2 linked regions of the Methylorubrum extorquens genome follow. Each later gene encodes a partner of the first gene's protein in a complex. Links are inferred from orthologs where the notes say so. Each region holds a gene or a part of one and is shown in the gene's direction. Other genes may lie near its edges.

Region 1 (6,853 bases):
GAACGGCCGGCGGTAATCCGAGAACAACCCCACCCGCGTGATGATGTTGAAGCCCAGGATCAGGCCACGGCGCAGGTTGGTCTTGGTGAGCTTGCCCTTGGTCGGCGTGACGATGCGGTTGCCGTAGGTCACGTCGCACTGGTGCTTGAACCGCTCGAACAGGTGCTCGGGGGTGTAGGCGTGGGCGATGGCCCGGCGCCAGGAATTCACCACCGTGTCGTGCGGGCGCTTGAACAGCACGTTCGATTCGAGGCTGGCGTCATGCAGGAGCCGGCCCTCGCGCTCCAGCCGGTCCCAGAGCGGCGTCTTGGGCAGGGCCTGGAGCAGGTTGATCGTCAGCACCGGGATCGCGGACTTGTCGATGAAGTCGATCAGGTTCTGCTCGGACTTGTCGGAGTCCGAGTCGAGGCCGAGGATGATGCCGGAGGTCACCTCCAGCCCGTACGAGTTCAGCGTCTCGATCGCCTCGTACATGGGCACGGCGGCGTTGTGGGTCTTGTCGATGCCCTTGAGCGCGTCGGCCTCCGGCGTCTCGATGCCGACGAACACCGTCATGAAGTTGGCCTGCCGCATCAGCTCGAGGATCTCGGGCTGCTTGGCCATGTTCAGCGTCGCCTCGCAGGCGAACTGGAGCGGGTAGTTGTTCTTCTTCTGCCACGCCACGAGATGCGGCAGCATCTCGCGGGTCGCCTTGCGGTTGGCGATGAAGTTGTCGTCGACGAAGTAGACCACCGCCGGGTGGCCGGGCTGGCTGATGATCGCGTCGAGTTCGGCGCACATCTGCTCCGGGCTCTTCAGCCGCGGCTGGCGGCCGTAGAGCTGCGGGATGTCGCAAAACTCGCAGCGATACGGGCAGCCCGACGAGAACTGGAGCGAGCCTATCAGGTAGCGCTTGAGCGGCGCGGACTCGTAGGCCGGGGCCGGGAAGTCGGACAGCGCCAGCCGGTCCTTGGTGTCGAGCACGACCTGGGCCGCCGGACGCGACAGGTCACGGTCGAGGATCTCGATCAGTCGGTCGGTGGCGTCGCCGATCTCGCCGACATGGAGATAGTCGAAGTCCGGGTACTTTTCCGGCGCGCCCGACACCGAGGGACCGCCGAGCACCGCGACCTTGCCGGCCGCGTGCGCCCGCCGACGGATGTCGTGGATCTGGCCTTCCTGGATGTGCATGCCCGACACGAACACCGCGTCGGCCCAGGCAAAATCCTGAGCCGAGGCCGGCCGGATGTTCTCATCGATGAAACGGCATTCCCAGGATTCGGGCATGTAGGCCGCGATCACCAGGAGGCCCTGGGGCGGCATGAACGCCTTCACCCCGCCCATCAGCGGATAGGCGTGGGAGAATGTCCCGAAGGACGGCGTGTAGGCGGGGAAGACGCACAGGATGCGCCGACGGGAGGAGATGGGAAGAGAACAACGCATGGTCCCTATCTAGCACAGCCCGCCGCGTTGGCGTCCCCTCTTTGGCGCGACACGATGCTTGTCGGCACGTCTCTTCGCCTTTCAAAATAAAGTCCCCCCGCATGACGGGCGCGCCTCCGCCGGACGAGCCCGGCAACCCGGCGACGAGATCCCTCCGATGCGGCTTCGAGGACACATCCGGGCATCGAAGCGGCATCGGAGGAGGCGGCATGCGGCGAGTGCATGCGGAGGGCCGCCCAATCCGGTGACATCTGCGCCCGCCGAAGCAGGCCCGTGACGATTCCGTCTTCCGCAGCCGTGATCATGGGGGGCTCGCGCAACCTGTTCGAGCAAACGGCGCCTGAAAACGCTGGCCAATCCAAATAGCGCAATGATACAATAAATCACAATATGACGTCACTTTTATGACGGAATAAGCTTGAAAATAACAGGATTAAGCGGCGGGGTAGGACGTAATATAAATAATGAGCGTCGTATATCCTCAAGTTTTGCCGAGAATTACTTTTAATCCTTCCAGTCCGGTGCTATCGGCCAAGCATGGCTGTGGGACGCGCCGCCGGGATCGCTAAGCGATTGAGCCGACTAACGACTTCACCGGTCTCCACGCCCTCCTGGGTGTGCACGGCGAGGACGGTCGGTTCGGCTGACCGGGATGCGTGCCGCGCTTGACGATTTGCAACCGAAGGCTGGGCGCATTCCGGCACAACACGGCGACCGTCATCACGCCGGCCCGGAATGCGGCAAAGGGGTTCGAGAGATGAAACGACGTCTTCTGACCGCACTGCTCTTATCGAGCGCCCTGGTGCTGCCAGTCGCGCAGGCCCAGGCCCAGACCGTCGCCGAGCTGCAGCGCCAGATCAACGAGCTCAAGGCGATGATCAAGGCGCAGGCCGAGGCGCAGGGCAGGGGGGGGCGGCGCGTCGGTCCCGTCGTCGCCACGCGGCCGGCGAATGCCCGCACCACCGATGCCGGCACCTTCCCGGCGGCCGGCCGCCCGATCGAGTCCGCGGTGGCGCAGCCGGCCGTGCCCGGCCCGGTCCCGCACCGCTTCGCCCTCGACGAGCCGGAGACATGGTACGACGCGCTGGTGCCGCCCTCGCCCGAGCTGCTCGCGGATGATCCCCGCTATGCGGGCCGGCCCAAGACTTGGTTCGAGCGCCTGTCGCTGCGCGGCTACACGCAGTTGCGCGGCAACGAGTTCCTCTCGGGCGACGACACCGCGCCGGCCGGCATCTCGCGCCTGCGCTCGGTCCACGACAGCGGCATCACCGACCGCAACAACTTCACCTTCCGCCGGGTGCGCCTGATCCTGCAGGGCGACATCCACGAGCGGGTGTTCCTCTACATCCAGCCGGACTTCGCGGTGAACGTCGGGAACCAGGCAGGCACCGAGTCGCGCCAGCACTTCACGCAGCTCCGCGACGCCTATGCCGACGTGTTCCTCGATGACGAGCGCCGCACCCGCCTGCGCTTCGGCCAGCAGAAGGTGCCCTTCGGCTGGGAAAACCTGCAATCCTCGCAGAACCGTCTCACGCTGGACCGTTCCGACGGCATCAACAGCGCCATCCCCGGCGAGCGCGACATCGGCATCACCTACTACTACACGCCCTGGCACGTGCAGCGCATCTGGGACCGTCTGGCCAAGGGCGGCCAGAAGCTGTTCGGCAATTACGGCGCTTTCGGCGTCGGCATCTACAACGGCCAGACCATCAACCGGGTCGAGGCCAACAACGACCTGATGACGGTGGTGATGGCGACCTGGCCGTTCGAGCTCGACGGGCTCGGCGAGGCGTTCAAGGGGCAGGTACTGGAAGTCGGCGGCTCGGCCTACCGCAACCGCTTCCGGCCCGAGACGACCTTCGGCACCACCACCACCCTGGGCAACTCCTTCGACGACGAGCGCGTCGGCCTGCACGCGATCCTGTACCCGCAGCCCTTCGGCCTCCAGGGCGAGTGGAACTGGGGCCGTGGCCCCGAATGGGATCCCATCGCCCGGGCCGTGCAGACCAAGGCGCTCCAGGGCGGCTATGTCCAGGCGATGTACAAGGTGGACCATTCGCCGGTCGGCCCGTTCATGCCCTACATCCGCTGGCAGACCTACGACGGCGGCTGGAAGGTCGGGACGAACGCGCCGCGCCTCGACACCGACGAGCTGGAACTTGGCGTCGAGTTCCAGCCGATCAAGTCGGTGGAGCTCACCCTGGCCTACGCCAACATGAAGCGCCGCGAGGCCAGCAGCAGCCGCGTCGGCCGGGCCGAGGGCGACCTGTTCCGCGGACAGCTCCAGATCAACTACTGATCCCGGAGTGGGGCTCGAGCGATCCGTCCCAGGCGGTCCGGGGCTCAGGCCTCGGACCGCTTCGACAGCAGCGAGGCGCGGCTTGCGCCCTTCCCGCCCTCGGTGTCCGGGTTGCGCAACTCGCGCATCCCGGGCAGGTGGCCGTCCACGAGGAACACGAACACCACCAGAGCCAACAACACCTTCGAGGCCATCGCCCGACAGATCCCCTGCTTTTGTGCGCTGCGGTGTAAGGCCGCCGCGTCGTGGTCGGGGATGCGCTGGCGCACACGGGATCCGTGCCGCGGCGGACGGGGCCGGGACAGAGTCAAGGATCGGTTAAGGCGAGGGCGTGCCCCGGTCGGGGACAAGGCCCGCCCCCGCTCGCTCGGGCCTTCGTCTGCATCCTTGCCTGCGACGGAAAAGTCGCATTGCGGGACTTGGCAGGCGGCTTGCACGCCGCTATAGACCGCGCTCCACGATTTCAACCATTGAAAGGGATCGGCCTATCGGTCGGTTTCCATTCGAGATGCCGTTCGGGCAACCGGACGGTGATGGCCGGAATGGTCTTGGAGCTTCCGCTCCGAGCGCCGTTTCCGGCTATGTCCTGTCCGAGACTGCAGGCGCCGGGCGACCGGCTTAATCGGCGACAGCCTGCACAGACGGGGAAGACCGAATTTCTCTACGTCTTCCATCGGGGCCGACAGGCACCGGCGGAGACCTCGGTTTGAACCAATCTCACCCGCGAGGGGCCGCTTGAGGCGCTTCAAAGGGACAGGGCCGTGAGACGTCGTCCGCGACGGGTCCGGCTTCTACGCCGAGATCCGTTCCGGGCGGCAAGTGCAACCGGCGGGCCTGTCTCAGGTTCCGCCAACCGGAGAGAGCACAGTGGACCGGACAGCTAAAGCTGATCTCGTCTCGACGCTCAACGGCGTGTTCAACGCGAACGCCGTCGTCGTCGTGGCCCACTACAAAGGCCTCACGGTCGCCGACATGCAGAAGCTGCGCTCGCAGATGAAGCAGGCCGGCGCCACCGTGAAGGTCGCCAAGAACCGGCTCGCCAGCATCGCTCTCGATGGCACGGACGTCGCCTCCATCAAGCCCCTCCTGAAGGGCCCGACCCTGCTCGCTTATTCGAGCGATCCGGTTGCGGCCGCCAAGGTTGCGGTGGACTTCGCCAAGACGAACGACAAGCTCGTGATTCTCGGCGGCGCGATGGGAACGACTGCCCTGAACCCGGACGGCGTGAAGGCGCTCGCCTCGCTCCCGTCCCTCGACGAACTGCGCGCCAAGCTCGTGGGCCTCATCCAGGCTCCCGCGACCAAGGTCGCCCAGGTCGTCAACGCGCCGGCGGCCAAGCTCGCCCGCGTGTTCGGGGCCTATGCCAAGAAGGACGAGGCGGCCTGAGCCGTTTCTCCCCCATAAACCGACCCGTTCAAACCGATACACCAAAGGAACACGCACATGGCTGATCTCGCCAAGATCGTCGAGGACCTCTCCTCGCTGACCGTTCTCGAGGCCGCCGAGCTCGCCAAGCTCCTCGAAGAGAAGTGGGGCGTCTCGGCTGCCGCCGCCGTCGCCGTCGCCGCTGGCCCGGCCGCCGGTGCTGGCGCTGCCGCCGTCGAAGAGCAGACCGAGTTCACGGTCGTGCTCGCCTCCGCCGGCGACAAGAAGATCGAGGTCATCAAGGAGGTCCGCGCGATCACCGGCCTCGGCCTCAAGGAAGCCAAGGACCTCGTCGAGGGCGCGCCCAAGCCCGTCAAGGAAGGCGCGACCAAGGACGAGGCCGAGAAGCTCAAGGCCCAGCTCGAGAAGGCCGGCGCCAAGGTCGAGCTCAAGTAATCCGTCGATGGGCCGGTACCGGCCCATCGCATCCGGCGCACGCTCCTTAGGAGCTGCGCCGGCCAAACGCCCGCGGGCTCCGGCTCGCGGGCTAACGCTGCTTCGGGCGGCCGTCGTTCCTGAGGGCAGGAGTGGGCGGCGAACGAAGACGAATTCGGTTCGGGTGGGCTGATCGTCCGGCGGGACGGCCCTTCGGGCCCGGTGATGGGAGGCGGTCCGCCTTCCCCGGGCACCCTACGCTGAGGTGGTGGAGCGAGGTCTCATGGCCAATACGCTGGTCGGTCGCAAGCGCATTCGCAAGTTCTTCGGTAAGATCCGGGAAGTCGCCGAGATGCCGAACCTCATCGAGGTTCAAAAGGCGTCCTACGACCAGTTCCTGATGGTGGACGAGCCCGAGGGCGGGCGGACCGACGAGGGCCTGCAGAGCGTCTTCAAGTCGGTCTTCCCGATCTCCGACTTCGCCTCGACGGCGCTGCTCGAGTTCGTGCGTTACACCTTCGAGCAGCCGAAATACGACGTCGATGAGTGCCGCCAGCGCGGCATTACCTTCGCGGCCCCGCTCAAGGTGACGCTGCGCCTCATCGTGTTCGATGTGGACCCCGATACCGGCGCCAAGTCCGTCAAGGACATCAAGGAGCAGGATGTCTACATGGGCGACATGCCGCTCATGACGGATAACGGCACCTTCATCGTCAACGGGACCGAGCGCGTCATCGTCTCGCAGATGCACCGCTCGCCGGGCGTGTTCTTCGACCACGACAAGGGCAAGACGCACTCTTCCGGCAAACTGCTGTTCGCCGCCCGCATCATTCCGTATCGCGGCTCCTGGCTCGACGTCGAGTTCGACGCCAAGGACATCGTGCACGTGCGGATCGACCGCAAGCGCAAGCTGCCGGTCACCTCGCTGCTGTTCGCGCTCGGCCTCGACGGCGAAGAGATCCTTTCCACCTTCTACAACCGCGTCGCCTACCAGCGTGACGGGGCGGATTGGCGCGTGCCGTTCGACGCCGAGCGTCTCAAGGGCTTCAAGGCCTCGGTCGATCTCGTCGACGCCGATTCCGGCGAGGTCGTGCTGGAGGCGGGCAAGAAGCTCAACGCCCGCAACGCGCGTCTGATCGGCGAGAAGGGCACCAAGTTCCTGCGCGCCGCGGACGAGGATCTGATCGGTCAGTATATCGCCGAAGACCTCGTCAACATGAAGACCGGCGAGATCTGGGCCGAAGCCGGCGACGAGATCTCGGAGAAGATGCTCAAGGCGCTCGACGACGTCGGCGTCACCGAGATCCCCGTGCTCGACATCGACCACGTCAA
Region 2 (6,684 bases), 560 kb from region 1 along the record:
CCTCCTGAGCAGATGCGTGTCTGTCCGATGCGGCGGCGGCGAAATCAAGGGTTGCCGGCGCCCTCGGCCCTGGATCGGGGGCGCGGGGCGCCATACCCTGTCCGTCACAAAGGCGACGGATCGAGCGAGGACGGCATGGCGGCGGGCGAGGGGACGATTCTGGTCGGCCGGAGCACGGGGCCGCGACCAAAGCCCGAGGTGCTGAGCCTGCGGCTGGCCAACCGCCACGGCCTCGTGGCGGGCGCGACCGGCACCGGCAAGACCGTGACGCTGCAGGTGCTGGCGGAGGGCTTTTCCAACGCGGGCGTTCCGGTCTTCGCCGCCGACATCAAGGGCGACCTCTCGGGGCTCGCCGCCGCGGGCGAGGCCAAGCCCCACTTCGTCAAGCGTGCCGAGGAACTCGGGATCGCGTACGAGCCCGACCGCTTTCCGACGATCTTCTGGGACGTGTTCGGCGAGCAGGGCCACCCCATCCGCTGCACCGTGACCGAGATGGGCCCGCTCCTGCTCGCCCGCCTGCTCGAACTCAACGACATCCAGGAAGGCGTGCTCAACATCGCCTTCCGCGTCGCCGACGAGAACCAGTGGCCGCTGATCGACCTCAAGGATCTGCGCGCGCTCCTCACCTTCCTGTCGGAGAACGCGAAGGAACTGTCGGCCACCTACGGCAACGTTTCGGGTGCCTCGATCGGTGCGATCCAGCGGGCGCTGCTGGTGCTGGAGAACCAGGGCGCCGACCAATTCCTCGGCGAGCCGGCGCTCAACCTCGAAGACTTCATGCGCACCGACCGGGATGGCCGGGGCTTCGTCAACATTCTGGCCGCCGACAAGCTGATGCAGCGGCCGCGGCTCTACGCCTCGTTCCTGCTGTGGATGCTCTCGGAACTGTTCGAGCAGCTTCCCGAGGTCGGCGATCTCGACAAGCCCAAGCTCGTGTTCTTCTTCGACGAAGCGCACCTGCTGTTCAACGACGCCCCCAAGGCGCTGCTCGACGCGGTGGAGCAGGTGGTGCGCCTGATCCGCTCGAAGGGCGTCGGCGTCTACTTCGTGACGCAGAATCCGCTCGACGTGCCGGAAACGGTGCTGGGCCAGCTCGGCAACCGGGTGCAGCACGCGCTGCGCGCCTTCACGCCGCGCGACCAGCGCGCCGTGCGCGCCGCCGCCGAGACGTTCCGCCAGAACCCCGGCTTCGATGTCGGCAAGGCGATCACCGAACTCGCCGTCGGCGAGGCGCTGGTGAGCTTTCTCGAAGCCAAGGGCACGCCCTCGATCGTGGAGCGGGCGCTGATCGCTCCGCCGCAGGGGCGGGTCGGGCCGCTGACACCGGCCGAGCGCGCCGCGCTGATCCAGCAGAGCCCGTTGCGCGGAAAATACGACGAAGCGGTCGACAACGAGAGCGCCTACGAGATGCTGGCCCAGCGCAAACACCTCGATGCGGTCCCGGCGGAAGCCGCAGGCCAGAGCGAGGGCGGGCTCTCGGGGATGCTGGGTGGCTGGCTCGGTGGGATCTTCGGCAGCGGCGAGGAGGCGCCCAAGGGCAAAGGGACCGGCAAGGGAACCGGCCGCACCCGCCGCCCGCCGCCGAGTCTGGCCGAGCAGGTCATCGGCAACGCCGCCCGCTCCATGGCGCGCAAGGTCGGCACGGAGGTGGGCGACGCGATCCTGCGGAACGTGCTCGGCGGGCTGACGAAGCGGTAGGCAAGTCTTCGTCCAGCCTTGACAGAAGCCGTGCTCCCGACTATCCGGCCGGCACCGCGCGGCTTCCTCGACGAAGTCCGCGCGTTTCGCGTTCGTGCGCCTACGGCCCAGCCTGACCCGCACGGATGACCTGAACAAGAAGACGGCCCAGGCGCTGCCAGCGCCGGAGGTCGGCACAGAACACGAGAGACAACGATGTTCGCAGTCATCAAGACCGGCGGCAAGCAATATCGCGTTGCCGCCAACGACGTCATCACCGTGGCCACCATCGAGGGTGAGGCCGGCGCCGCCGTCACCTTCGGCGACGTGCTGCTGTTCACCGATGGCGATGCTACCCAGATCGGCACCCCGCTCCTGTCGGGCATCGGCGTCACCGGCGAGATCGTCCAGCACGGCCGCACGCGGAAGGTCATCGCCTTCAAGAAGCGCCGTCGCCAGAACTCGCGCCGCCGCCGCGGCCACCGTCAGGACTTCACGGTCGTGCGCATCACCGAGATCAGCGCCGGCGGCAAGACCTCGAAGGCCGAGCCGCGCAAGACCCGGAAGGCCGAGCCGGCCGCCGAGTCCGCCCCGGCCGCCGCTGAGTAATCAGCCGCCCGTCCGAACGCAGATCCAGCAGAATTCCGGAGCAATCCCATGGCACACAAAAAAGCAGGCGGCTCATCCCGCAACGGCCGCGACTCCGCCGGCCGGCGCCTCGGCGTCAAGAAGTTCGGCTCCGAGGCCGTGATTCCGGGCAACATCATCGTGCGCCAGCGCGGCACGAAGTGGCACCCCGGCACGAACGTCGGCATGGGCAAGGACCATACCCTGTTCGCCCTCGTCCCGGGCAAGGTGCAGTTCGAGACCCGGCGCGGCCGCGATTTCGTAACCGTAGTGCCGCTGGCCCAGGCCGCGGAGTAACGGCGGACGCTTGTCGCTGACGACGAAGCGAGCGTCCCGCCGGTGTCCCACACCGAACCGGCGGACGAGTCGCTAGGGCTTCATGCGAAGCTGAGAGCGGATCGGAACACGGGGGAGGATGGGGCACCATCCTCCCCCTTCGTCGTCCCGGACGGCGCCCCTGCGCGCCCTCGCATGACCGGCTCACGATGTTCCCCGATCTTACCCGCGACGACGTCTTCCGCATCGAGACGCGACGGCTCTGGTTGCGCTGGCCCATGGCCCGCGACGCCGAGGCCGTCTCGCGGCTCGCCGGCGATCCGGCGATGGCCGAGAAGACCGCACGGATTGCGAGCCCGCTTCCGCCGCACGAGGCGGAGAGCTTCGTGATCCGGGCGCGCGCCGCGAACACGGCCGGGGAGGGGCTGATCATGGCCCTGTGCCGGCGGTCCTCGCCCGCGAAGCTGATCGGTGTGATCTCGGTCACCGGACGGCCGGACGAGCCCGAGCCGCGCCTCGGCTATTGGCTCGGCATGCCGTTCTGGGGCGAGGGGCTGATGACCGAAGCGGCGCTGGCGCTGGTGGACGCCGCCTTCGCCTATGCGGGGCACTCGGCGCTCGTCTCCGCCGCGATGATCGAGAACCGCGGCTCGCAGCGCGTGCTGGAGAAGTGCGGATTCCACCGCACCGGGGAATCGGCGCCGGTCTTCGAGGCACGGGGCGGCGCCGTCCCGAGTTACGATTTCCGGCTCGACCGGAGGACATGGCTCGACCGGCGCGGGATCGCAGCGGGAGGACGCTCGGCATGAGGACGCGGACGGTCGCCGGCATCGGCGCGGGTCTGACGGCGGTTGCGCTGGGTGCCCTCATCTTCACGATCACCCGCGAGGTGCCGACGCCGCCGATCGAGTCCGCGGCGGCACCCACGCCGAAACCGCAGGGAGAAACGCGCCTCTACTGCGAGTTCTACAATTTCGCCGGCCGCACGCCGAAGGTCGGGTTCTACTTCGCCGGGCCGCCGAGCGGCGGCACCGCCTACGCGCAGCTGTTCCAGCGCGAGGCGGACGGGTCGCAGACCCTGTTCGACGAACGGCCGACCTGGACCTATGCTCGGGACGGCGAGGCGCCGACCCTGCGCTCGCCCGACGGCGCGATCCAGATCAACCTCTACGGCGATGGCGGCGCCAACGGCCGCCAGCCGGATGCAGGCGGATGGTTCGAGGCGGGCCTGCGCAGCATCCAGTACCTCAATCTCGACGGCCAGTGCCGTCGCACAGAAAGCTGACCGGCCCTCCCGGTCCCGAATCCAAGGCGAAGCACCGTGAAATTCCTCGATGAAGCCAAGGTCTACGTCCGCTCCGGCGACGGCGGTCCCGGCTGCGTCTCGTTCCGGCGGGAAAAGTTCATCGAGTTCGGCGGGCCGAACGGCGGCGACGGCGGACGGGGCGGCGATGTCTGGATCGAGTGCGTGCAGGGCCTCAACACCCTGATCGACTACCGCTACCGGCAGCACTTCAAGGCGAAGAAGGGCGAGCACGGCATGGGCTCGAACTGCCACGGCGCCAAAGGCGACGACGCGGTGCTCCAGGTGCCGGCGGGCACGCAGGTCTTCGCCGAGGACGGCGAGACGCTGATCGCCGACATGACGGAAGTCGGCCAGCGGGTGCGGCTGGCCAAGGGCGGCAATGGCGGCTTCGGCAACGCCTACTTCACCACCTCCACGAACCGGGCGCCGCGCCACGCCAATCCCGGCCTGGAAGGCCAGGAGATGTGGCTGATCCTGCGCCTCAAGCTCATCGCCGATGCCGGCCTCGTCGGCCTGCCGAACGCGGGCAAATCGACCTTCCTGGCGACCGTCACCGCCGCCAAGCCGAAGATCGCCGACTATCCCTTCACCACGCTTCATCCGGGCCTCGGCGTGGTGCGCTCGGACGAGCGCGAGTTCGTGCTCGCCGACATTCCCGGCCTGATCGAGGGCGCGCATGAGGGTGTCGGCCTCGGTGACCGGTTCCTCGCCCATGTCGAGCGCTGCCGGGTTCTGCTCCACCTCGTGGAGGGCACGAGCGAGCATGCCGGCAAGGCCTACAAGCTGGTACGGCGCGAGTTGGAGGCCTACGGCGAGGGCTTGTCCGACAAGCCCGAGATCGTCGCCCTTTCGAAGGCGGACGCACTCGATGCCGAAACCCTCAAGCAGCAGCTCGCCCGGCTGAAGCGGGCGGCGGGCGGCAAGCCGCTGGTGCTCTCGGCGGCCTCGGGGCAGGGGGTGCAGGAGGCGCTACGCGCGATCCAGGCCCAGCTCGATACGCAGGGCGCAGAGGAAGCGGAGGCGGAGCCCGCCGAGCCCTGGCACCCGTAGGCACAGCGGCGCTACGCCTCAGCCCGGCCCGGCGGCGGGATTTGCCGGTTTGCCCTACATCGGAGGCATGCGCAGCGCCCTTGCACGTCCCCTTGCCCTCCTCCTTGTCCTCGCCGCCTCCCCCGCCATGGCGGAGGATTCCTGCACCGATCTGATCGACCGGGTGCAACGGGCAACGAGCGCGTCGGTGGCCGAGCGGAGCGCCGACTTCGCCCGGTTCGAGGCCGGGCCGCAGACATCATTGACGCTCTCGTGCGCGGGCGCCGACGCCTCCTCCGTCGGCGCGCAGTACAAGGGCGAGACCCCACCCGAGGCCTACGACACCCTGTTCGTCCAGGCGGGCCATGCCGTCACGGGGATCGCACCGGATCGGCTGCGGGACGCCACCCGGCAGGCCCGCGCAAGCGCGCAGGACAAGCGCCACAGCGCGGTCGAGGTGGACGGCGCCCGCGTCACCTGTGCCTTCATGCGCAAGGAGCAGGGTCCGCTCACCCTCTGCGCGGTGATCCAGCGCCCTGGCGCCTGACCTACCGGACGTCGAAGCGGGGCGCTGCCCCGCGCCCCGCCAAAGGGATCATCCCTTTGGGATCTCGATATTCAACTCGTTCCGGTGCCGTGCAGCACGGCCGGGACCGGATCCTCGCCGTCGAGGGTCCGTGCCACGGCGCGGGCGACGTTGACGAGGGCGGTGACCATCGGCGTCGCCGGGTCTCGGCGCGGGGCGACGAGGCCGATGGCGTGGCGCAGGTCCGGCTCGACGATCGGGATCGCCCGCAGACCCTCGGTCGGCCCCAGCGCATCGGCGAGGATGGCCGGCATCACGCTCGCCCATTGCAGGGTGCGCACATGGGTCATCAGCACGACCATGGAATTGGATTCGAGCGTCGGCGCCGGCTCGCCGCCCGCGGCGCGCATCTGCTGATCGATGATGCGGCGGTTCTGCATGTTGGGCGTCAGCAGGCAGAGCGGGATCTTCGCCAGCTCCGCCCAAGTGACGCTGGCCCGGTCGTCGTAGGGGCCGCCCGCAGCGGTCAGGAGCTGGTAGTGCTCGGTGTAGAGCGGGACGGAGGTCACGCGCCCGAGGGGCTCGTTGTCGAGATAGGTCAGTCCCGCATCGGCCTCGAGATTGTCGATCAGCGAGAAGATCTCTTCCGAGGTGGTGGAGAGTACGCTGAAGCGCACGTTCGGATAACGCGCGCGGTACGGCGTGGTCAGCGCGGCCACCATCGGCAGCGCCGTCGGCACAGCGGCGATCCGCAGATGGCCCGAAAGGCCCCTGCGGAGGGCGGCCACGTCGTCCTGCATGGCGCGGGCATCGCCGACGATGCGGCGGCCCCAGGCCAGAACCCGGTCTCCCTCCGGCGTGAACCCCTGGAAGCGCGAGCCGCGCTGAACCAAGCGCACGCCGAAACGATCCTCCAGGCTCTTCACCCCCGCCGAGAGGGTCTGCTGGGTCACGCCGCAGGTCTCCGCCGCGCGCCCGAAATGCTGCTCGCGGGCGAGCGCCAGGAGGAATTCGAGCTTATCGATCACGGCGTCCGTCCCGCCCGCGCGGTGCGGGCGGGACGGACGGTAGGCCGCGGGCGCGGCGCGCTCAAGCAACCATCCGGGCTGGTGCCCCGCCTCACCGAAACAGGATCAGCGCCTTGGACAGCGTGATCCAGATGCCCCACAGGATCGGCAGGCCGACCACCGCCCAGGCCAGGAGGGCGCCGGGGGTCACGCCGCCCCGGCCGATCCCCTGGCTG

The links.
Region 2: rplL (region 1) and rpmA share a complex: the UniProt entries of both Escherichia coli proteins name them as parts of the 50S ribosomal subunit. The link is inferred for Methylorubrum extorquens from one-to-one orthologs.

Annotation. Positions count from the first base shown.
Region 1 is NZ_JALJXF010000001.1:1,952,110-1,958,962, reverse strand. The notes cover bases 3,933-6,853. They hold rplL (50S ribosomal protein L7/L12), read left to right. Parts: upstream 3,933-5,164; coding sequence 5,165-5,542; downstream 5,543-6,853. Other genes in these bases: rpoB (DNA-directed RNA polymerase subunit beta), read left to right, coding at 5,805-6,853; rplJ (50S ribosomal protein L10), read left to right, coding at 4,589-5,107; J2W78_RS09205 (hypothetical protein), read right to left, coding at 3,933-3,990. Also shown: J2W78_RS09215 (B12-binding domain-containing radical SAM protein), read right to left, coding at 1-1,422; J2W78_RS09210 (porin), read left to right, coding at 2,180-3,721; more of J2W78_RS09205, read right to left, coding at 3,766-3,932. UniProt on the Escherichia coli protein: The binding site for several of the GTPase factors involved in protein synthesis (IF-2, EF-Tu, EF-G and RF3). Is thus essential for accurate translation.
Region 2 is NZ_JALJXF010000001.1:1,393,988-1,400,671, forward strand. What follows is about bases 1,216-3,967. They hold rpmA (50S ribosomal protein L27), read left to right. Parts: upstream 1,216-2,334; coding sequence 2,335-2,601; downstream 2,602-3,967. Other genes in these bases: J2W78_RS06745 (helicase HerA-like domain-containing protein), read left to right, coding at 1,216-1,698; J2W78_RS06760 (GNAT family N-acetyltransferase), read left to right, coding at 2,790-3,389; J2W78_RS06765 (hypothetical protein), read left to right, coding at 3,386-3,865; obgE (GTPase ObgE), read left to right, coding at 3,902-3,967. In the rest of the region: more of J2W78_RS06745, read left to right, coding at 136-1,215; more of obgE, read left to right, coding at 3,968-4,936; J2W78_RS06775 (hypothetical protein), read left to right, coding at 5,004-5,462; J2W78_RS06780 (LysR family transcriptional regulator), read right to left, coding at 5,534-6,469; J2W78_RS06785 (OFA family MFS transporter), read right to left, coding at 6,561-6,684.